2 regions of the Streptomyces sp. NPDC034103 genome follow, and region 2 is predicted to be linked to the other one. Evidence: riboswitches for the same ligand, from Rfam matches in the RefSeq annotation. Region 2 holds a riboswitch; the other holds the start of a gene.
The links. Region 2 has a riboswitch for glycine ahead of gcvP (aminomethyl-transferring glycine dehydrogenase). Riboswitches for the same ligand answer to the same signal wherever they lie in the genome.

Region 1: linked by a shared signal. The riboswitch ahead of gcvT (glycine cleavage system aminomethyltransferase GcvT) and the one ahead of gcvP (aminomethyl-transferring glycine dehydrogenase) in region 2 are both predicted to bind glycine.

What each region holds. Positions count from the first base shown of each region.
Region 1 covers NZ_JBVISS010000005.1:80,516-92,070, reverse strand. The annotation lists gene ACZ56U_RS12190 (L-serine ammonia-lyase) at 1-1,018, opposite strand, end outside; gene glyA (serine hydroxymethyltransferase) at 1,075-2,337, opposite strand; gene gcvH (glycine cleavage system protein GcvH) at 2,353-2,730, opposite strand; gene gcvT (glycine cleavage system aminomethyltransferase GcvT) at 2,845-3,957, opposite strand; glycine riboswitch at 3,996-4,101, opposite strand; glycine riboswitch at 4,102-4,211, opposite strand; gene ACZ56U_RS12170 (AAA family ATPase) at 4,434-5,120, shown strand; gene ACZ56U_RS12165 (enhanced serine sensitivity protein SseB) at 5,429-6,208, shown strand; gene ACZ56U_RS12160 (enhanced serine sensitivity protein SseB C-terminal domain-containing protein) at 6,329-7,132, shown strand; gene ACZ56U_RS12155 (ABC transporter permease) at 7,447-8,457, shown strand; gene ACZ56U_RS12150 (ABC transporter substrate-binding protein) at 8,527-10,326, shown strand; gene ACZ56U_RS12145 (ABC transporter permease) at 10,437-11,435, shown strand; gene ACZ56U_RS12140 (ABC transporter ATP-binding protein) at 11,432-11,555, shown strand, end outside.
Region 2 covers NZ_JBVISS010000012.1:5,331-16,885, reverse strand. The annotation lists gene ACZ56U_RS26330 (APC family permease) at 269-2,335, shown strand; gene ACZ56U_RS26325 (TOBE domain-containing protein) at 2,422-2,817, shown strand; gene gcvP (aminomethyl-transferring glycine dehydrogenase) at 2,877-5,762, opposite strand; glycine riboswitch at 5,936-6,032, opposite strand; gene ACZ56U_RS26315 (PRC-barrel domain-containing protein) at 6,162-6,539, shown strand; partial or broken gene ACZ56U_RS26310 (DNA polymerase IV) at 6,455-7,943, opposite strand; gene ACZ56U_RS26305 (MerR family transcriptional regulator) at 8,001-8,648, opposite strand; gene ACZ56U_RS26300 (bifunctional nuclease family protein) at 8,905-9,378, opposite strand; gene ftsR (transcriptional regulator FtsR) at 9,456-10,193, opposite strand; gene ACZ56U_RS26290 (FHA domain-containing protein) at 10,239-11,132, opposite strand; gene ACZ56U_RS26285 (DUF881 domain-containing protein) at 11,194-11,555, opposite strand, start outside.

The DNA.
Region 1 (11,555 bases), on a different contig from region 2:
AGCCGACCTCGGCGCCGGAGATGGAGGCGTTCTCCTTGAAGAGCATGCCGATCGCGCCGGCGGCCAGCAGGAAGCGGACCACGCCGTCCTCGTCGGCGCCGGGCACGAAGTTGATGTAGTAGTGCAGGACCGCCGGGATGATGCCCGCCGCGCCGTTCGTCGGGGCGGTCACGACACGGCCGCCCGCGGCGTTCTCCTCGTTCACCGCCATCGCGTAGAGCGTGATCCACTCCATCGCGTGCGCCAACGGGTCGCCCTCCGCGCGCAGTTGGCGGGCCGTGACGGCGGCGCGGCGCTTGACCCGCAGGCCGCCCGGCAGGATGCCCTCGCGCGACATGCCCCGCGAGACGCAGGCCCGCATGACCTGCCAGATCTCCAGCAGACCGGCGCGGATCTCGTCCTCGGTGCGCCAGGCGCGCTCGTTCTCCAGCATCAGCGCGGAGATCGACAGGCCCGTCTCCTTCGTCAGACGCAGCAGCTCGTCGCCCGTGCGGAAGGGGTACTTCAGGACCGTGTCGTCCAGCTTGATCCGGTCCTCGCCGACCGCGTCCTCGTCGACGACGAAGCCGCCGCCGACCGAGTAGTACGTCTTCGACAGCAGCTCGGCACCGGCCGCGTCGTACGCCCACAGCGTCATGCCGTTGGCGTGGTACGGCAGGGCCTTGCGGCGGTGCAGGACCAGGTCGTCGTCGAAGGAGAACGGGATCTCGTGCTCGCCGAGCAGGTTCAGCAGCCCCGTGTCCTTGATCGCCGCGACCCGGTCGTCCGCCCCCTCTACGTCGACCGTGCGGGGGGAGGCTCCCTCAAGTCCCAGCAGCACCGCCTTCGGGGTGCCGTGACCATGACCGGTCGCGCCCAGGGAGCCGTAGAGCTCCGAGCGGACCGAGGCGACGGCGGGCAGCAGGCCCTCGTTGCGCAGTCGGTGGGCGAAGATGCGGGCCGCACGCATCGGGCCGACCGTGTGCGAGCTCGACGGGCCGATGCCGATCGAGAACAGGTCGAAGACCGAGATGGCCACGGGAACTCCTTGCTGAGGGGTGGGGGCACACGTCGTCGGGTGCCCCCACCGGGGAACTACTTGTTCAGGCCGGGGTACAGCGGGTGCTTGTCGGCCAGCGCCGTCACCCGCGCCTTGAGGGCCTCGACGTCGTACGACGGCTTCAGTGCCGACGCGATCACGTCCGCGACCTCGGCGAAGTCCTCGGCCGTGAAGCCGCGGGTGGCGAGGGCGGGCGTGCCGATCCGCAGGCCCGAGGTGACCATCGGCGGACGCGGGTCGTTCGGGACGGCGTTGCGGTTGACCGTGATGCCGACCTCGTGGAGACGGTCCTCGGCCTGCTGGCCGTCCAGCTCGGACTCGCGCAGGTCCACCAGGATCAGGTGCACGTCGGTGCCGCCGGACAGGACGTTCACCCCGGCCGCACGGGCGTCCTCGGCCGTCAGCCGCTCGGCGAGGATCCGCGCCCCCTCCACAGTACGCCGCTGGCGCTCCTTGAACTCCTCGCTCGCGGCGACCTTGAAGGAGACCGCCTTGGCCGCGATCACGTGCTCCAGCGGACCGCCCTGGAAGCCCGGGAAGACCGAGGAGTTCAGCTTCTTCGCGAACTCCTTCCGCGCCAGGATGATCCCGCCGCGCGGGCCGCCGAGGGTCTTGTGGGTCGTGGAGGTGACGACGTCCGCGTGCTCCACCGGGTTCGGGTGCAGCCCCGCCGCGACCAGACCGGCGAAGTGCGCCATGTCGACCCACAGGTACGCCTCGACCTCGTCGGCGATCCGGCGGAACTCGGCGAAGTCCAGCTGGCGGGGGTACGCCGACCAGCCCGCGATGATCACCTTCGGGCGATGCTCCTTGGCGAGCCGCTCGACCTCGGCCATGTCGACCAGGCCGGCGTCGTCCACGTGGTAGGCGACCACGTTGAACTGCTTGCCGGAGAAGTTCAGCCGCATACCGTGCGTGAGGTGGCCGCCGTGCGCCAGGTCCAGGCCGAGGATGGTGTCGCCGGGCTGGGCCAGCGCGAACAGCGCGGCCTGGTTGGCGGAGGCACCGGAGTGGGGCTGGACGTTGGCGTACTCGGCGCCGAACAGCTCCTTGATCCGGTCGATGGCGATCTGCTCGGCGACGTCGACGTGCTCGCAGCCGCCGTAGTAGCGGCGGCCCGGGTAGCCCTCGGCGTACTTGTTGGTCAGGACCGAGCCCTGGGCCTCCATGACCGCCAGCGGAGCGAAGTTCTCCGAGGCGATCATCTCGAGCGTGGACTGCTGACGGTTCAGCTCGGCGTCGACCGCCGCGGCGATCTCCGGGTCGAGCTCGTGCAGGGGCGTGTTCAGTGCGGACATCAGGTGTACGACTCCTCAGCCGGCGGAAAAGGCGGTGTACTCGTCGGCGGAGAGCAGGTCGGCCGGCTCCTCCGTGACACGTACCTTGAACAGCCAGCCGCCCTCGAAGGGGGCGGAGTTCACCAGCGACGGGTCGTTGACGACGTCCTCGTTGACCTCGGTGACCTCACCGGAGACGGGGGAGTACAGGTCGGAGACCGACTTGGTCGACTCCAGCTCGCCGCAGGTCTCGCCCGCGGACACCGAGTCACCGACCTCCGGGAGCTGGACGAAGACCACATCGCCGAGCGCGTTGGCCGCGTGCTCCGTGATGCCGACCGTCGAGACGCCGTCCTCGGCGCCCGACAGCCACTCGTGCTCCTTGCTGTACCGCAGCTGCTGGGGGTTGCTCATGGCCTGAATTCTCCTGTACGCGGGTGATGGTGAATGCCGGGGAGTGCGGAAAACGCGCGTGAGCAGCGCGAATGTGCGCAGGGTCACGCGGGAGCGGGCCCCTGCGCCCAGTGTCTACTTCTGGCGCTTGTAGAACGGGAGAGCCACGACCTCGTAGGGCTCGTGCGCGCCCCGGATGTCCACACCGACCCCGGGGGTGCCCGGCGCGGCGTGCGCGGCGTCGACGTAGGCCATCGCGATCGGCTTGCCCAGCGTCGGGGAGGGGGCGCCGGAGGTGACCTCGCCGATCACCTCGCCGTCCGCGACCACGGCGTACCCGGCGCGCGGGACGCGGCGGCCCTCGGCGACCAGGCCGACGAGGACGCGCGGATCGTGGTTGGAGTCCTCGGCGGCCTCGCGCAGGGCCGCGCGGCCCACGAAGTCGCCCTCCTTCTCGAACTTCACCACCCGGCCGAGCCCGGCGTCGAAGGGCGTCAGCTCGGTCGTCAGCTCGTGCCCGTACAGCGGCATGCCCGCCTCCAGGCGCAGGGTGTCCCGGCAGGACAGTCCGCAGGGGACCAGGCCGACGCCCTCGCCCGCCTTGGTGAGGGCCTGCCACAGCTCCACGGCGTGCTCGGGCTTCACGAACAGCTCGAAGCCGTCCTCGCCGGTGTAGCCGGTGCGCGCGATCAGGGCCGGGACGCCCGCGACGGTGCCGGGCAGGCCGGCGTAGTACTTCAGGCCGTCGAGGTCGGCGTCGGTGAGGGACTTCACGATGCCGGGGGACTCCGGGCCCTGGACCGCGATCAGCGCGTACGCGTCCCGGTCGTCGCGGACCTCGGCGTCGAAGCCGGCCGCGCGCTCGACCAGCGCGTCCAGGACGACCTGGGCGTTGGAGGCGTTGGCGACGACCATGTACTCGGTCTCGTCGAGCCGGTAGACGATCAGGTCGTCCAGGATGCCGCCGTCCTCGCGGCAGATCATGGTGTAGCGGGCGCGGCCGACGCCCACGGAGGCGATGTTGCCGACCAGGGCGTAGTTCAGCAGGGCGGCGGCCTGCGGTCCGGTCACCGTGATCTCGCCCATGTGGGAGAGGTCGAAGAGACCGGCCCTCGTGCGCACGGCGTTGTGCTCGTCGCGCTCGGAGCCGTAGCGCAGGGGCATGTCCCAGCCGGCGAAGTCGGTCATCGTCGCGCCGAGCGAGCGATGCAGGGCATCGAGCGCGGTCAGGCGGGGTTCAGTGCTCATCGGACGGATGTCTCCCAAGGCATGACAGGCGAGGTCGTTCCTCCCCATCTGTCATCGGAACCTGAGAGGTTCGCCATGACCGTAGGGGACATGACTTGCACCTTGGGTGGAACCGCCGGAGGGCGGCTCGCTTTTCAGATGTGCCTCGCCCGCGCGGTAACGGGGCCTGAGAGATTCAAGGGAGGGACTTGCTCCTTCGGCGCCCGGGCACTCGTACGAGGACGTACGGCCCGGAACTCTCCCGCGCGGATTCAAACGGCCGGTATGCAGTTGGCGCGGACATCATTGCACGCATCCGTCCGGGGCGGCAGGGGTGGCTCCCCCCGGGGGCCGCTCGGGCTCCACGGACACGAAAGGCACCCTGTAGCAGGCCTGTAGCGAGAAGCGGACGGAAACAGGAGGCGTCGCGGATTACCTTCTCTTTACACTCGACGGGGAGGGGAACTCGTGACCCACTCCAGGGGAGGACGATCACGGTGAACAGGACCTCTGCGTACGCCGGCACCTCGGCCGTCGCGCTGCCCGCGCAGCCGGCCGCCCCGCTCCCGGAGACGCTCCGCGAGACGGCCCGGGAGACGTGCGCACCGCGGCCGGTCGTCCGCGACCTGCGCGAGCGCGCCGGACACAGCCCGCATGCCCTGCTCTTCGCCCCGGCCGACCTCGTCGTGATCACCGGACTGCCCGGCAGCGGCAAGTCCACCCTGATGAAGCGGGCGGTCAAGGGCCTGCGCGTCGACTCCCAGGACACCCGCGACCGCTGGGACGAGCGGGTGCCCCGCTTCCTGCCGTACGCCGTCTACCGCCCGCTCGTCCGGGCCGCCCACTACCTCGGCCTGTACCGCGCCCTGCGCTCCGGTGAGGGCGTCGTGGTGCACGACTGCGGCACGCAGTCCTGGGTGCGCGGCTGGCTGGCCCGCGCGGCCCGGCGCCGCGGCGGCACCCTGCACCTGCTGCTCCTCGACGTCACCCCGGACACCGCGCTGGCCGGCCAGCGCGAGCGCGGCCGGGGCGTCTCGACGTACGCCTTCCTGCGCCACCGCACGGCCGCCGCCCGCCTGATCCGCTCCGTGGCCGAGGGCGACCTGCCCCAGGGCGTGGGTTCCGCGGTACTGCTCGACCGAGACGCGGCGAACACCCTGCGCCGCATCGGCTTCACGGGCTGAGAGCCGCGGCCGGGCACCGGCGGTCCGGCCCCGCTTCGGCTCCAGCGGGTGTTGAGGCCGCGGTCGGGCACCGGCGGGTCTGGCGCCGCAGCGGCTTAAACGGGCTGAGGCCGCGGTCGGGCACTGGTGGGTCCGGCGCCGCTTCGGCTTCAGGGGCTGAGGTCCACGGTCGGGCACGGTCAGGCACCGGAGGTCCGGCGTCGCAGCGGCTTCGCGGGTACGGCCGGGCATCGGCGGTCGGCGTACCCGCTAGCCTTTTCAGCCACAGGCAGGCCCCAGGCGGCGGTTCTCGGCAGGCGGACGGACAGATGGCATTCCCGGCACAGGCACACCCCCATCCGCACGGCAGCGGCTGGCCCGGCAACGAGCTGGAGGAGGTCCTCTCGGCCTCCCTCGGCATACCCGCGGCGGGCGGCCGGATCATCGAGGTCCTGGGCCGCAGCTTCGTCTGGGTCCCGCTGCCCAACGGCGGCGGCCCGCACAGCGGCCCCCTGGACCTGCCCACCATGGAGATCGGCGGCCAGGCGTTCGTCCCCGTCTTCAGCTCCGAGGAACAGTTCCGGCAGGTCGCCGGCGGGCACATGGCGTACACCGTCGCGCCCGCCGTGGAGTTCGCCCGCGGCCTGCCCCCGCAGGTCGGCATCGCCGTGAACCCGGACGGCGTGGTCGGCGTCCCGCTGCCGCCCGCCGCCGTCGCCGAGCTGTGCCGCATGGGCCGCACCCCGCTGGACGGTCCCAACACCGGTGGCCGCGTCAAGCTCTACGAGCCCGACTGGAAGGACGACCCGGTCGACTTCCTCGCCACCGCCTCCGCCGAGTTCGCCGCGACCGGCGTGGTCCTGACGGCCCGCCGCTGCCTCGCCGCGATCGAGACGGCCGACCCCGTGATGTTCGTGGGCGTCGAGCTCTCCCGGTGGGAGGGCGACTTGCGTACCCTCCCGATGGACGCCCTCGGCCGGGCCCTGGGCCGCACACCGGTCCCGTGGCCGGTGAACCTGGTCCTGCTGGACGTGGCGGACGACCCGGTGGGCCACTGGATGCGTCAAAAGGTACGTCCCTTCTACCCCCAGGGCTTCGCAACCTCCTGAGGGCACGGGAAACCGTGCGACCGGCCCACCACGACCCGCACCCCGCAGACCACGCAAGCCCCGGGCTCCCAACGCTTAAGCTGTTTCCGAATACGCAGATTTCCCGAAGGGGCGGACGACGTGAGCGCCAGCGGCACCGGCACCGCGACCGGCACGGTCGAGCACATGCTGCGCCAGGTGACGCCCGGGCGCTACGACGCCTACGAGGCACTCCTCCGTGCCCTCGCGGCCCCTTCCTCCGGCCAGGTCTGGATGCTCCTGTGGCACGGACAGTCGGGGTCGCCGGACGCCCAGTACGGGAACATGGAGGTCGACGGCTACGGCTACGCCCCCTGTGTCACCTCGGCCCAGGAGCTCAGCGCCAGTGGCTGGAACCGCTCCTACGAGGTCGTCGACGGGGTCGACGTGGCCCGCACCCTCTACCCCGACCACTTCGGCCTCTGGCTCAACCCGCACGCCCCCGGCGGCGGTGTCGGCATCCCCTGGCTCGACCTGCGCCGGATCGCCACCGGACTGGAGCGCCAGCCCGCCGGCCCGCTCCGGCTCTCGGAGCCCGGCATCGAGATCCCGCAGTTCTACGCCCTGATCGCGCACAACGCCCACCGCACCCCGGCGGTCCGCTCACTGCGCCGCGCCTGGGTGCAGCCCGCGCTCGGGGCGCCGTACCTCGCCATCGGCCTGGACGTGTACGACACCAGCCCGCCCGCGGTGGACTCGGTGCGCGCCATGATGCAGCAGTCGATCGGAGCGGTCCCGGACGGGCTGCCGGTGTCGACCGTCGCCATGTCCGACGAGTACGACCCGATCGCGATGTGGATGCGCGCGAGCGCCCGCCCCTTCTACGACCGTGAGGCCCACGCCGCGGCCCCCGCCCAGGCCCCCGCGGCCGGGTACGGCTACCCTCCGGCGCCCGGCGGTTACTGAGCCCGACCGGCCACAGGCTCTTCTGTTACGGGAGTGTATCTGCGCGCGTAGATGTGGGCAGAAGGTACCTGTGCGGCACCGAATGTCCCAACTGGTCCCCGTCCGGCGGTCGTTACCCGCCGTCCGGATAACGGAACCCCCCAGCCCGCATCACGTTTACGCATCCTTTCCCCGCCAAGTCTGGCAACAGATCACCAAAGCGTTGAAGACTCCCGCAGCAGGGGTGGGTTCGCCCCTGTGTACGACGGACTGATCACGCCGCTACAGCGGCAAGTGAGGGCCGGCTACCGCCGGTTGAGAGGGGCCCCTGCCAGATGACGGCACCATTGCACGAGCCGACCGCGGAAGCGGCCCCGAGCGCGGCCGAAGAAGCGGCGGTTGTGAGCGCCGACGCCAAGGCCGTACAGGGACGTTCCCTGGGGCGGATCGCCTGGGAGCGCCTGAAGCGGGACAAGCTTGCCCTCACGGGCGGAATCGTCGTGCTGTTCCTGATCGCGGTCGCGCTGCTCGCGCCGGTGATCACGAACCTGTACGGGCAGGACCCGAACACCTACCACGACGCCGACCTGATCGACCCGCTGTTCGGCACCCCCAAGGGAGACTTCGGCGGCATCAGCGGCGACCACTGGCTGGGTGTCGAGCCGGTCAACGGCCGCGACATCTTCGCGCGTGTCGTCTACGGCGCCCGGATCTCCCTGCTCGTCGGCTTCCTGTCCGCGATCGTCGCCGTGGTCATCGGCACGGTCCTCGGCATCCTGGCCGGCTTCTTCGGCGGCTGGATCGACTCGGCCGTCAGCCGCGTGATGGACGGCCTGCTGGCCTTCCCGCAGCTGCTCTTCATCATCGCGCTGGTCTCCGTCATGCCGAACGAGATGCTCGGACTCACCGGCACGGGCGTCCGCCTGTTCGTGATGATCCTGGTCATCGGCTTCTTCGGCTGGCCCTACATCGGACGCGTGGTGCGCGGCCAGACGCTCTCGCTCCGGGAGCGTGAATACGTCGAGGCGGCCCGCTCGCTCGGCGCCGGGCGGCTCTACATCCTGTTCAAGGAACTGCTGCCCAACCTGGTCGCGCCGATCATCGTCTACACGACGATGATGATCCCCACCAACATCCTCACCGAGGCGGCGCTCAGCTTCCTGGGCGTGGGCGTCAAGCCCCCCACGGCCTCCTGGGGGCAGATGCTCTCGAACGCGATCGACTACTACAAGTCGGACCCCACGTACATGGTGGTGCCCGGTGTAGCGATCTTCATCACCGTTCTTGCCTTCAACCTCTTCGGCGACGGCGTGCGGGACGCGCTGGACCCGAAGGGTTCCCGCTGAACTGCCGTACCCAAAGCGTCCCGTGGCACTGACACGGGGTCTCTCATCAAATTCGGAGGATCCGAGATCGTGACTACCCAACGCACCTCAGGGCGGCGGAAGCAGGCATTTGCCGCTGTCGCCGCGGTCGCCGCGCTGCTGACCACGGCGGCGTGCGGCGGCGGCGACGACGACGGCGGTGAAAAGGGCTCGGCGACCGGCGCGGCCGGCTTCAACGCCGCGAACAACAAGGTCGCCCAGGCCTCGCTGGCCAAGAAGGGCGGCGAGCTGAAGTTCGCCGGTGCCCAGGACGCCGACTCGTGGGACACCACGCGTGGCTACTACGGCTTCATGTGGAACTTCGCGCGCTACTACAGCCGTCAGCTCGTCACGGGTACCCCGGCGCCGGGCGAGGAAGGCACGAAGCTCGCCCCGGACCTGGCCACCGGCCTCGGCAAGGTCACGGACGACGGCAAGACCTACACGTACACCCTGCGTGACGGCGTCACGTGGGAGGACGGCAAGCCGATCACGTCCAAGGACGTCAAGTACGGCATCGAGCGTGTCTGGGCGCAGGACGTGCTGTCCGGCGGCCCGGTCTACCTCAAGGACGTCCTCGACCCCAAGGGCGAGTACAAGGGCCCGTACAAGGACAAGTCCGCGGACAAGCTCGGTCTGAAGGCGATCGACACGCCGGACGACAAGACGATCGTCTTCCACCTGCCGGCGGCCAACGCCGACTTCGAGGAGATCCTCGCCCTGGTCTCGGCCTCCCCGGTCCGCCAGGACAAGGACACCAAGTCCAAGTACGGCCTGAAGCCGTTCTCCTCCGGCCCGTACAAGTTCCAGTCGTACAGCCCGGGCAAGGACCTGGTCCTGGTCCGCAACGACAAGTGGAGCCAGGCCTCGGACCCGATCCGCAAGGCCTACCCGGACAAGATCTCGGTCAAGTTCTTCTCGAACGCCAACGACCTGGACGCCCGTCTGCTCGCCGGTGACTACGACCTGGACATCAACCAGACCGGTCTGTCGCCGCAGGGCCGCACCTCCGCCCTCCAGGAGCACAAGGCCAACCTGGACAACCCGGTCTCCGGTTACATCCGGTACGCGGTCTTCCCGCAGACGGTGAAGCCGTTCGACAACGAGCACTGCCGCAAGGCCGTGATCTACGGCGCCGACCACGTCTCGCTGCAGACCGCGCGTGGTGGCCCGGTCGCCGGTGGTGACATCGGCACCAACATGCTGCCCCCGACCGTCCCCGGTGCCGAGGGCCAGAAGTACGACCCGTACGAGCTCGCCGGTGCCAACAAGAACGGCAACGTCGCCAAGGCCAAGGACGAGCTGAAGGCCTGCGGCAAGCCGAACGGCTTCAAGACCACCATCGCGGTGCGTAACAACAAGCCGGTCGAGGTCGCCACGGCCGAGTCCCTCCAGGCCTCGCTGAAGAAGGTCGGCATCACCGTCGACATCGACCAGTACGACGGCTCGCAGACCTCCGGCATCATCGGTAGCCCCTCGAACGTGAAGAAGAAGGGCTACGGCATCATCATCATGGGCTGGGGCGCCGACTTCCCGTCCGTCCAGGGCTTCGGTCTCCCGCTGTGGGACGGCAGCTACATCCTGGAGAGCGGCAACAACAACTTCGCGATGATCGACGACAAGAAGATCAACGGGCTGTTCGACACCTACGTCAAGACGCAGGACGACGCGGGCAAGCTGGCCATCGCGAAGGACATCAACCACGCGGTGATGGAGGGCGGCTACTACCTGCCCTTCGTCTTCGAGAAGTTCGTGAACTGGCGCGGTGGCCGTCTGGCGAACGTCTACACGTCGGACAACTACAGCGGCATGTACGACTTCGTCAACCTCGGTCTGAAGTCCTCGAAGTAACCCCGGCACACCCGCCGAACGGCACGAAAGGCAGGTGAAGGCCGGCGACGCGTGAGCGCGGGCCACCGGAAGACCTCCGGTGGCCCGCGGTCCGCGGCGGGCCGAGAGCTGTGCTCGCTTACCTCATCAGGCGGCTGTTCGCCGCCGCAGTGATGCTCGTGGTCATCATCATGGTGGTCTTCGGCATCTTCTTCCTCGTCCCCAAGTGGGCGGGCGTCGACGTCGCCTTGAGCTTCGTGGGCAAGCAGGCCGACCCCGCCGCCGTCGAGGGCGTGCGGCAGAAGCTGGGTCTGAGCGACCCGATCTACGCCCAGGTCTGGGAGTTCTTCAAGGGCATCTTCGCGGGCCGCACCTACGTGGGCGGTGGCGACACCGTGCACTGCTCCGCGCCGTGCTTCGGCTACTCCTTCCGCAGCGAGCAGGCCGTCTGGCCGGTGCTGACCGACCGCTTCCCGGTGACCCTGGGTCTCGCGCTCGGTGCCGCCGTGCTGTGGCTGATCCTTGGTGTCGCCGCCGGTGTGCTCTCCGCGCTCAAGCGGGGCAGCCTGTGGGACCGCAGCGCGATGGTCGTGGCCCTGTCGGGTGTCTCCCTCCCGATCTACTTCACCGGCCTGCTGAGCCTCGCGATCTTCTCCTACGGTCTGGGTTGGATCGACGGCCAGTACGTGCCCCTGGAGGACAGCTTCACCGGCTGGCTCGGCGGCATGATCCTGCCCTGGATCACCCTGGCGTTCCTCTACGCCGCGATGTACGCCCGGATCACCCGCGCCACCATGCTGGAGATCCTCGGTGAGGACTACATCCGGACGGCCCGTGCCAAGGGCCTGACGGAACGGGTCGTCATCAGCAAGCACGCCATGCGCTCGACGATGACCCCCATCCTGACCATGCTCGGCATGGACCTCGGCGCCCTCATCGGCGGCGCGATCCTGACCGAGACCACGTTCAGCCTCCCCGGCCTCGGCCAGGCCGTGCTGAACGGCATCAAGAACCAGGACCTGCCCATCATTCTGGGCGTCACCCTGATCACCTCCGTCGCTGTGCTGATCGCCAACCTCGTGGTGGACGTCCTGTACGCCGTGATCGACCCCCGAGTGAGGCTCGCATGACCGAACTGAGCAAGAGCGGAGCGGCCGTGGGCGAGCCCACCCCCGCCTCGCCCGCGCCGACCGCGTTCCTGGAAGTGCGCGACCTGAAGGTGCACTTCCCGACCGACGACGGTCTGGTCA
Region 2 (11,555 bases):
CGGGACCGTCCGGGGGCGGGACGGAGCATGACTCTGGGTGTTCGCCGCCCATGGCACCCGACTCGCTCTCCCGCACCCACAATCCGCCCCAAGTCGGGGTTAATCCCCCCTATTCAGCTCCCCAGGCCACGCCGAGGGAGTCTTAACGGAAGCTTGACGCGCTCCCTACCCACATCCGAGGGCCCGAGCATCACTCTCCGCTTACGCTGATGCGGCCGTCCGCGTGACGGCCGCAACCGCACGCTGAGCCGCACACCAGGAGCCCCCGATGGCCACCACCGAACCCGCGCCACCGAGTCGCCTGCGCACCTGGATGCTGGAAGGCCTCTCGGACATGGCCCCCACCCAGCCCGGCCAACCCGGCCAACCCGGCCAACCCGGCCAACCCGGCCAACCCGCAGAAGCCATGGACCGCATGGGCCCCATGAAACGCGTGGAACACCTGGATCCCGTGGAACCCATGGCACCCGCCCGGTCGTCCGCGTCCGAGCCGGAGCACCAGGGCCGGCCCTGGTGGCGGGTCATGTGCCTCACCGGCGTCGACTACTTCTCCACCCTCGGCTACCAGCCCGGCATCGCGGCCCTGGCGGCTGGCCTGCTCTCCCCGATCGCGACGATCGTCCTGGTGGTCGTGACCCTGGCCGGCGCGCTCCCCGTGTACCGCCGGGTGGCCGAGGAGAGTCCCCACGGCCAGGGCTCCATCGCGATGCTGGAGCGCCTGCTCACCTTCTGGAAGGGCAAGCTCTTCGTCCTGACCCTGCTCGGTTTCGCCGCCACCGACTTCCTCATCACCATCACGCTGTCGGCCGCGGACGCCTCCACCCACCTGGTCGAGAACCCGCACCTCAACAGCGCCCTGCACGACCAGCAGATGCTGATCACCCTGATCCTGGTGGCCCTGCTCGGCGCGGTGTTCCTCAAGGGCTTCCTGGAGGCGATCGGCGTCGCCGTCGTCCTGGTGGGCCTCTACCTCGCCCTGAACGTGGTGGTGGTGAGCGTCGGTCTGTGGCATGTCCTCACCGCGGGCCATGTGATCACCGACTGGTCGTCCGCGCTGACCAACGAGCACGGCAACGTCTTCGTGATGATCGGCGTGGCCCTGATCGTCTTCCCCAAGCTCGCGCTCGGCCTCTCCGGCTTCGAGACCGGCGTGGCGGTCATGCCCCACGTCAAGGGCGACCCCGGCGACACCGACCAGAACCCGGCCGGCCGGATCCGTGACACGAAGAAGCTGCTCACCACCGCCGCCGTGATCATGAGCTGCTTCCTGATCGCCACCAGTTTCATCACCACCCTGCTCATCCCGGAGTCGGAGTTCGAGCCGGGCGGCCAGGCCAACGGCCGCGCGCTGGCCTTCCTCGCGCACGAGTACCTCGGCGGCGCCTTCGGGACGCTCTACGACGTCTCGACCATCGCCATCCTGTGGTTCGCGGGCGCCTCCGCGATGGCCGGCCTGCTGAACCTGATGCCCCGCTACCTGCCCCGCTACGGCATGGCACCGCACTGGGCCAGAGCCGTACGCCCCATGGTCATCGTCTTCACGCTGATCGCCTTCCTGGTCACCTGGATCTTCGACGCCGACGTCGACGCCCAGGGCGGCGCCTACGCCACCGGCGTCCTGGTCCTGATCAGCTCCGCCGCGATCGCGGTGACCATCGCCGCCCGCAAGGCCGGCCAGCGCGGCTGGACCATCGGCTTCGCGGTCATCTCGGCGGTCTTCCTCTACACCACGGTCGTCAACGTCATCGAACGCCCGGACGGTGTGAAGATCGGCGCCTGCTTCATCGCCGGCATCATCCTGGTCTCACTGCTCTCCCGACTGGCCCGCGCCTTCGAGCTCCGCGTGACCAGCGTGGCGCTCGACCCCGTGGCGGAACGTTTCGTCCGGAATATGGCCCACCGCAAGATCCGCTTCATCGCCAACGAGCCCGACCAGCGCGACGAGGCCGAGTACCGCGACAAGATCGAGCAGATCCGGGAGGACAACGACATCCCCGGCCAGGAGGACTTCGTCTTCGTCGAGGTCACGGTCCTCGACCCCTCCGAGTTCGAGTCCGGTCTGACGGTCCGGGGCGACGTCCTGCACGGCCGCTACCGCGTCCTGACCCTGGAGTCCTCCTCCATCCCCAACGCCCTGGCGGCCCTGCTCCTCCACGTCCGCGACACCACGGGCCGCACCCCGCACATCTACTTCGAGTGGACCGAGGGCAATCCGTTCGCCAACTTCCTCCGCTTCCTCCTCTTCGGCCAGGGCGAGGTCGCCCCGGTGACCAGAGAGGTCCTGCGCGAGGCGGAACCGAACCGGGCCCACCGCCCCCGGGTCCACACGGGCTGACGCCCGAGCGGGCGAGCGGTCCCGTCACATGATTCTTCGCCCGCCCCCGTCCGCGGTTGCCCGCCCCCGGCCCTATCGTGATCCACATGCAGTCGTACACGATCGGCCAGGCGGCCCGGCTCCTCGGCGTGAGCCCCGACACCGCTCGCCGCTGGGCGGACGCGGGCCGGGTGGCGACCCACCGCGACGAGGGCGGGCGCCGGCTCATCGACGGCCGGGACCTGGCCGCCTTCTCGGTCGAGCTGGCCCGGGGCGACACCGGCGACGAGGAGCCGTCGTACACCTCGGTCCGCAACGCCTTCCCCGGCATCGTCACCGCGATCAAACTCGGCGACGTCGCCGCACAGGTCGAGATCCAGGCCGGCCCGCACCGGCTGGTCTCCCTGCTGACCCGCGAGGCGGTCGAGGAACTCGGCCTGGAGGTCGGCATGGAGGCCACGGCCCGCGTGAAGTCGACGAACGTACATATCGACCGCACCTGACCCACCGAGGATCGCGAGAAGGGCCCCGCCGAAAAGCGGGGCCCTTCTCGACTACCGGCTCAGTCGTCGTAAGCGTCCATCGGAGGGCAGGAGCACACCAGGTTCCTGTCACCGAAGGCCTGGTCGATCCGGCGCACCGGCGGCCAGTACTTGTCCGCCGGCGACACCCCGGCCGGGAACACGGCCTCCTCGCGCGTGTACGCGTGCTCCCACTCACCGCCGAGCGCCCGCGCGGTGTGCGGCGCGTTCCGCAGCGGGTTGTCCTCGGCGGGCCAGTGGCCGGACCCGACCTTCTCGATCTCCCCGCGGATGGCGATCATCGCCTCGCAGAATCGATCCAGCTCGATGAGGTCCTCGGACTCGGTCGGCTCGATCATCAGCGTCCCCGCCACCGGGAACGACATCGTCGGCGCGTGGAACCCGTAGTCGATGAGCCGCTTGGCGACATCGTCGACGCTGACCCCGGTCGCCTTGGTCAGCGGTCGCAGATCGATGATGCACTCGTGCGCGACCAGCCCGCCGGGCCCGGTGTAGAGCACCGGGTAGTGCGGCTCGAGCCGCTTGGCGATGTAGTTGGCGCTGAGCACCGCCACCTGCGTGGCGCGCTTGAGACCCTCACCGCCCATGAGCCGGACGTAGCTCCAGGAGATCGGCAGGATCCCCGCCGAACCCCAGGGCGCGGCCGAGATCGGCCCCACACCCGTCTCCGGCCCGGCGGCGGGCTGGAGCGGGTGGTTCGGCAGATACGGCGCCAGGTGGGCGCGCACCCCGACCGGCCCGACACCGGGACCGCCGCCGCCGTGCGGGATGCAGAAGGTCTTGTGCAGGTTCAGGTGGGAGACATCACCGCCGAAGTGACCCGGCTTGGCGAGCCCCACCAGCGCGTTGAGGTTGGCGCCGTCGACGTACACCTGCCCGCCGGCCTCATGCACCTGCGCACAGATGTCGGCGACGTGCTCCTCGAACACCCCGTGCGTCGACGGGTACGTGATCATCAGCACCGACAGCTCGTCGCGGTACTGCTCGATCTTCGCCCGCAGGTCCTCGACGTCGATCTCGCCGTCCCCGGCGGTCCGCACGACGACGACCTTCATCCCGGCCATGACCGCGCTCGCGGCGTTGGTGCCGTGCGCGGAGGACGGGATCAGACACACGGTCCGCTGCTCGTCCCCGTTGGCCCGGTGGTATCCGCGGACGGCGAGCAGCCCGGCCAGCTCCCCCTGCGACCCGGCGTTGGGCTGGAGGCTGACCTTGTCGTACCCGGTGACCTCGGCGAGACGTTCCTCCAGCTCCCGGATGAGCGTGAGGTAGCCCTGCGCCTGCTCGGCGGGCGCGAAGGGGTGCAGCTGACCGAACTCGGGCCAGGTGACCGGCTCCATCTCGGTGGTCGCGTTGAGCTTCATCGTGCAGGAGCCCAGCGGGATCATGCCGCGGTCGAGCGCGTAGTCCCGGTCGGCCAGCCTGCGCAGGTACCGCAGCATCGCCGTCTCGGACCGGTGCCGACGGAAGACCGGGTGGGTCAGGAAGTCGTCGCCGCGCAGCAGCGCCTCGGGCAGGGTGTCCTCGGCACCGGCGTCGAGCGCCTCGATGTCGGCCTCGACCCCGAACGCCGTCCATACGACGCTCAGCTGATCGCGCGTGGTGGTCTCGTCGCAGGAGAGGGAGACCCGGTCGGCGTCCACGAGGTGCAGGTTGACGCCGTTCTCGCGCGCCGCGGCGACGACCTCGGCGGCCCGGCCCGGCACCCGCGCGGTGACCGTGTCGAAGTAGGCGCCGTGCACGACCTCGACACCGCCGGCGACGAGCCCCGCGGCGAGGATGTTCGCGTAGCGGTGGGTGCGCCGCGCGATGTCCTTCAGACCGTCGGGGCCGTGGTAGACGGCGTACATGCCGGCCATGACGGCGAGCAGCACCTGCGCGGTGCAGATGTTGCTGGTGGCCTTCTCGCGGCGGATGTGCTGCTCACGGGTCTGCAGGGCCAGCCGGTACGCCTTGTGCCCGTCCGCGTCCACGGAGACGCCGACGAGACGTCCGGGCAGGCTGCGCGCGAACTTCTCGCGCACCGCCATGTAGCCGGCGTGCGGTCCGCCGAAGCCCATCGGCACACCGAAGCGCTGGGTGGTCCCGACCGCGATGTCGGCGCCGAGTTCCCCGGGCGACTTCAGCAGCGTCAGCGCGAGCAGGTCCGCGGCGACGGTGACCAGGGCGCCCAGCTCGTGGGCCTGCTCGATCAGGGGCCCCAGGTCCCGTACGGCACCGGATGCGCCGGGGTACTGGACGAGCACGCCGTTGATCTCACGCTGGGCGATCTCGGCCGGAATGCCGTCGCTGAGGTCGGCGACCACGACCTCCACACCGGTCGGCTCGGCACGGGTCTCGATCACGGCGATGGTCTGCGGAAGGGCGTCCGCGTCGACCAGGAAGAGCCCCTTCTTGTTCTTGCCCATGCGCCGGGACAGCGACATCGCCTCGGCGGCCGCCGTGCTCTCGTCGAGCAGCGAGGCACCGGAGGTGGGCAGTCCGGTCAGTTCCGCGACCATGGTCTGGAAGTTGAGCAGGGCCTCGAGCCGCCCCTGCGAGATCTCGGGCTGGTACGGCGTGTAGGCCGTGTACCAGGCTGGGTTCTCCATCACGTTCCGCAGGATCACGGGCGGCGTGAAGGTCCCGTAGTACCCGAGCCCGATCATGGAACCGAGCACCTGGTTGCGGTCGGCGAGCGAACGGAGCTCGGCGAGCACCTCGGCCTCGGTACGCGCGCCCGGCAGGTCGAGCGCGTCGGCGTTCTTGATCACATCCGGCACCGCGGCGGCGGTGAGCTCGTCCAGCGAGCCGTAACCGACCTGCGCGAGCATCTTGGCCCGCGCCTCCTGGTCGGGCCCGATGTGGCGCTGCTCGAACGGGATCCCCTGTTCGAGTTCGGTGAGCGGAGTGCGATGGGCGGTCATTACGGAGGCCTCCTGGTCTGACACGACCTTCGACGGGCACCACGGTGCGGGTACCCGGACGGCCTCCCCCTCTGTCATCTCAACCTGAGAGCTTCACCGGGACCCCGAAGGCTCCCGGCTTTCACCGTCGGTGAGAGCGGAAGCCATGCACCCGCCCTGCTTTCCAGAGTGGCCTCGTCCGTGCGGTACGTGTGCCTGAGAGATTCCGGGGAGGATTTGCTCCTTCGGCGCCCCCGAACGGTGTCCGGAGGACTCTCCCGCACAGGGTCGGCAGCCGCTTGTCAGCCTAGCAGCGAGGTCAACGCGGCTCCCTCGAGATCCCCTCGAGTGGCCACAGTCACCAAACTGCTCTTTCGTAGTGCTTACGGATGAAGCGAGCCGCGACCACGTGGAGGGCCCGTGCAGACCGACATCGATCCGCGGAACCTGATCGGCCGCAAGGCCTTCGACCGCAACGGCACCAAGATCGGCACGATCGACGAGATCTACCTCGACGACGCCACCGGCCAACCCGAGTGGGCGGCCATACGCACCGGCCTGTTCAGCAGGGACGCCTTCGTCCCCCTGGAGCCCAGCGAGTTGGTCGAGGGCACGCTGAGGGTCCCCTTCGAACGAGCCCTGATCAAGGACGCCCCCGATTTCGGTGTAGGCCGCCACCTCTCCCCCGACCAGGAACTCCAGCTCTACCACCACTACGGCCTGGACGTGGCCCCACCGCCCCCCTTCCCGGACCACGACTTCGGCAAGCTGGCGGGCACGGAGGACGCGGAAGCCTGACACCTCCGCCGACGGAACGGCCCGACATCACGCGCCTCGCCTCGCATCCGGCAAAGGGCCCGACGCACCGCACACGACGGACACCAGCGGCAACGGCTCGGCCACGGACAACGCGGGGTCGTCCACGGAGAACGTCCGCACCCGCCCGGGCGGAGAGTCCGGCGTCTCGAACCGCACCGTCACCCGCCCCAGCCCACTGCCCTGCACCCATCCGTGCCCGAACTCCTCGTGCCGCACGTCGTGTCCCGAGACCCACCGCCGCTCGACCGGCACCGCCACCTCCGCTTCGGCGCCTTCCTCCTGCGGCTCCTCCTGCGCGAGCTCCCGTTCCCCGGCGGCCTGGGCGAACAGGTCCTCCTGCGTGTAGTCGGCGAGCCCGCTCACCCCGACCCCCAGCAAGCGCACACCCCCGGTCGTGTCCACGGAGTCCAGCAACCGGGCCGCGGCCTCCCGCACCACAGCAGGGTCGTCGGTGGGCCCCCGCAACGTCTCGGACCGGGTCAACGTGGAGAAGTCGTACCGCCGCACCTTCAGCACGATTGTCCGCCCCGACAACCCTGCCCCCCGCAACCGCCGCACGCACCGGTCCGCCAGCCGCTGCACCTCAAGGCCCACCCGCAGCCGGTCATGGATGTCCACGTCGTAGGTGTCCTCGACCGACACGGACTTGGTCTCCCGCTCCGCCACCACGGGCCGCTCGTCGTACGCCATCGCCATCGCGTACAGCCCGTGCCCATGGGCCTTCCCGAGCAGCCGTACGAGCTCGTCCTCGCCCGCCTCCACGATCTCCTCGACCGTGTGGATCCCGGCCCGCCGCAGATGGTCCCCGGTGGCCGGCCCCACCCCCGGCAGGATCCGCACCGACATGGGCCCGAGCATGGCCCGCTCGGTCCCCGGATCGATGACCACCAGCCCGTCCGGCTTGCCCTGCTCCGAGGCGATCTTCGCGAGCATCTTGGAGGCGGCGAGCCCGACCGACCCCGTGAGCCCGGTGACGGCCCGTATGTCGGCGCGCAGCTTCGTCCCGGCCAGCCGCGCCGACTCCTCGTCCCAGGCCGTCCCCCCGGCCTCCAGGTCCACGAACGCCTCGTCGAGGCTCAGCGGCTCCACCAGCGGCGACAGCTCCCGCAGCAGCCCCATCACCTGCTCGCTGATCGACCCGTAGAACTCGAAGCGCGGCACCAGGTACGCGGCGTTCGGCACGAGCCGCCGCGCCTGCGCCATCGGCATCGCGGAGTGCACACCGAACACCCGCGCCTCGTACGACGCCGTGGCCACCACCCCGCGCGGCCCCAGCCCGCCCACCACGACGGCCTTCCCGCGCAGACTCGGCTTGGACGCCTGCTCCGCCGAGGCGAAGAAGGCATCCATGTCGAGATGCAGGATCGTGGGCGCGGTTCTCACATCTCCGATGCTGCCCTACGCCACTGACAATGCCCCGTCGCGAGGACGGAGCGGCCCTCAGACCGCCCGGTTGCGCCGACGCGCCAGCTCGTCCGCCGGGTTGGGCCCGACCAGGGTCTCGCCGGTGTCGATCCGCTCCCCGTGCAGCTGCGACAGCGCGCTCTCCACGTCCCGCCACACGACACCCACGGCGATACCGAAGATCCCCTGGCCGCCCTGGAGCAGCGCGTGGACCTCGTCCGGTGAGGTGCACTCGTAGACCGTGGCGCCGTCGCTCATCAGCGTCATGCGCTCCAGGTCCCGGAACCCGCGCTCCCGCAGGTGCTGCACGGCGGTGCGGATGTTCTGCAGGGACACCCCGGTGTCCAGGAACCGCTTGACGATCTTCAGGACGACGACGTCCCGAAAGCTGTACAGGCGCTGCGTCCCCGAGCCGTACGCGGGCCGCACACTCGGCTCCACGAGCCCGGTGCGCGCCCAGTAGTCCAGTTGCCGGTAGGTGATGCCGGCGGCCGCGCAGGCCGTCGGCCCGCGGTAGCCGATCTCCTCGGACGCCATGGACGTCGCCCCTCCGCCGCTGGTCGGCACGGCTGCCGGTCGCTGCGGAACACGGTCGGCCGCGCTGCTGTGAAGCGGGTACGGACCGCCGGCTCCGAGACTGCGCCCCGGAGCTCCCCCAGCCGTACCGTCGCCGCTGCTTCTCACGCCGACCTCCGTCCTTGACCTGCCTTCTCGACGGTAGGCAGTCACCAGGGGTGCGTCAACGATCGCCACACTCGGCACGCCGAGTGATAATCACCCAAGGAGTGGTTTCCCGCACCCCGCCGCGGGGAAAGGCTAGCCGAATGCGCTCGAGGCGGGCCGCAGGACGCTCTCACGCGCCGGTGGCAAATGCCGGCATTTCACCGGTCACCGGACACCACCGGCCCCACGGACCTCGATCCGCGGGGCCGCAGACGCCTCACTGGCTGCTCGTGCCGAAATCCTCGGGGGAGATCTGGTCGAGGAACTCGCGGAACTTCTCCACCTCGTCCTCCTGCTCGTCCGGGATCGCGATGCCCGCGTCGTCGAGCACACCGTCACTGCCGTAGATCGGCGTCCCGGTGCGCAGCGCCAGCGCTATGGCGTCGGAGGGGCGGGCGCTCACCTCGACGCCGCTGGCGAAGACCAGCTCCGCGTAGAAGACGCCCTCACGCAGGTCCGTGATGCGCACTTCGGTGAGCTCCTGGCCGACGGCCTCCAGCACGTCCTTGAACAGGTCGTGGGTCAGCGGTCGTGCGGGGGCCATGCCCTGCTGGGCGAAAGCGATCGCCGTCGCCTCCCCCGGCCCGATCCAGATGGGGAGGTAGCGGTCGCCTCCCACTTCACGCAGGAGCACGATCGGTTGGTTGGAGGGCATTTCGACCCGGACACCTACGACATCGAGCTCGTTCACACAGCAACCCTAGGCCGTGCCCGGGATGTTTGGGTAGTCGGGCAGGAAACGGGTGACGGATCCGGCATCCGGGGACCTCAGGGCAGACGCACACCGAGGGCGGTCCGCACCAGGGCCGCGTGCAGCCTCACCGTGAGCCCCGCCAGTTCCTTCGTACGGGCTTCCGCGTGTGCCCTGGTCTGCGGATTGCGGTGCCGCCTCAGCGGGGCCACCACCTGGTCCACCAGCCCGGCCTGACGGTCGGCCGCGGCCTTCATCGCGCGCAGATGCCGCGGCTCGATCCCGAAGCGCCCGAGCTCCGCGACGAGCGCCGCCACGGTGACCGCCTCCGCGTCGTACGCGCCGTCCGGCAGCGGGGCGATGAGCCCGTACGACTCCCACTCCTCCAGCTCCCGCTCACCGATCTCGGCCGCGGCGAGCAGCTCGGACCGTCCGATCCGTGCCGCGGTGGGCGCCTCCGCGGGCTCGGACGGCGTCTCTCCGTCCCGCTGCCGCCCCACGACGGGCAGCGCTACGGCCTCACCGCGCTCCATGGCGTCCAGGTGCTCTCGGATCACCTTGAGCGGCAGGTAGTGGTCCCGCTGCATCCTCAGGACGTGACCGAGGCGCTGGACGTCCTGGGCGCTGAACTTGCGGTACCCCGAGGGCGTTCGACGCGGCTCGATCAGCCCCTCGGACTCCAGGAAGCGGATCTTGGAGATGGTGACCTCGGGGAACTCGTCACGCAGCACGTTCAGCACCGTGCCGATACTCATCAGCCCACTGTCCGTGGCGGCGGCACCGTCCCGGGCACCGCCGCTCGGTGTTTGAAGCATGGATCTTCCCTGGGGGTCTCCCCCCGGACGGAGCCCGGGGGCGGGTCAGTAGCCCCGCTGGCTCGCGTAGAAGACCAGCCGGTACTTGCCGATCTGCACCTCGTCGCCGTTGTGCAGCGGCACCGAGTCGATGCGCTCACGGTTCACATAGGTGCCGTTGAGACTGCCGACATCGCTCACCGTGAACGAACCGTCCGGCTGGCGACGGAACTCCACATGCCGACGCGAGACCGTCACGTCGTCCAGGAAGATGTCACTCTGCGGGTGACGCCCGGCGGTGGTCAGGTCACCGTCCAGCAGGAACCGGCTGCCCGAGTTCGGTCCGCGGCGCACCACCAGGAGGGCGGAGCCCAGCGGCAGCGCGTCGACGGCCGCCTGCGCCTCCGGGGAGAGCATGGGCATCTGCGTCTGGCCGGTCGCCTCGGCGTCGTAGGCCTCGAGACCGGAGATGGAGATCGTGGAGGTCGTCTCGGACGGCCGCTCGGCCGTGCCCCGCAGCGGAGCGCCGCAGTTGGAGCAGAAGCGGCTGTTCTCCGCGTTGCGGTTACCGCACCTCGTACACACCAGGGCCGACATGGAAAACTCTCCACCCGTACTCGAGGTCGACGGTTGCCCGAAACCTATGCCGCCGGACTGCGCAGGGTCAACAGACGGCGCGCCCTGACCTCCGGGAACGTCGCCACCCAGCTGGTCCCGGAACAACGGGCGCTGGCCCTCCGCGTCGGGCTGTGCGCGATGACGAGCGGTCGCGTTGGCGTTGTCGCTGCCCTCTCGCGCGCTCTTGCCGAACAACTTCGCAAACAACTTCACGGGCGATTCCCCTTGACCGAAACAGACCCGCCCGTGGGGCAGGACGAACCCTGACTGCATACACCGGCCGACCCGGACATCCTGACAACGTCCGTATCCACCTGACAGTTTCCACCACGCACCACCCAATCGGTGCGCCGACCCCCCGCAACCTCATGCCCTGGCCGGACGTCCCGCATGCACCCGCGGTTCACCGGGAGGACGACCGAGCGTAGTCAGGCTGCTTCGCCGCTCGCAAGGCGTCCACGACGATCTTGGCAGACCGCTCGACGGTCACGGTGGCCTGCTCCTTCTCAAGAGTCTGCACCACGCCTCCAGGGATGTTGAGCGCCGGTTCGAGATCCTGCGGCTTGCCGATGACCTGGAAACGATAGGGCGCGTTGATCTTGTTCCCGTCGACGCTCACGCTCTTGTCCGAGTCGGTGAGATAGGTGTTCGCGACCACCCGCACCCCGTTCACCTGGATCGCCTCGGCGCCCGCCGCACGCAGCTCCTGGATCGCGTCGAGCAGCATGTCGGCCTCGACCGTCCCCTTCGTGTCGTCGATCGTCA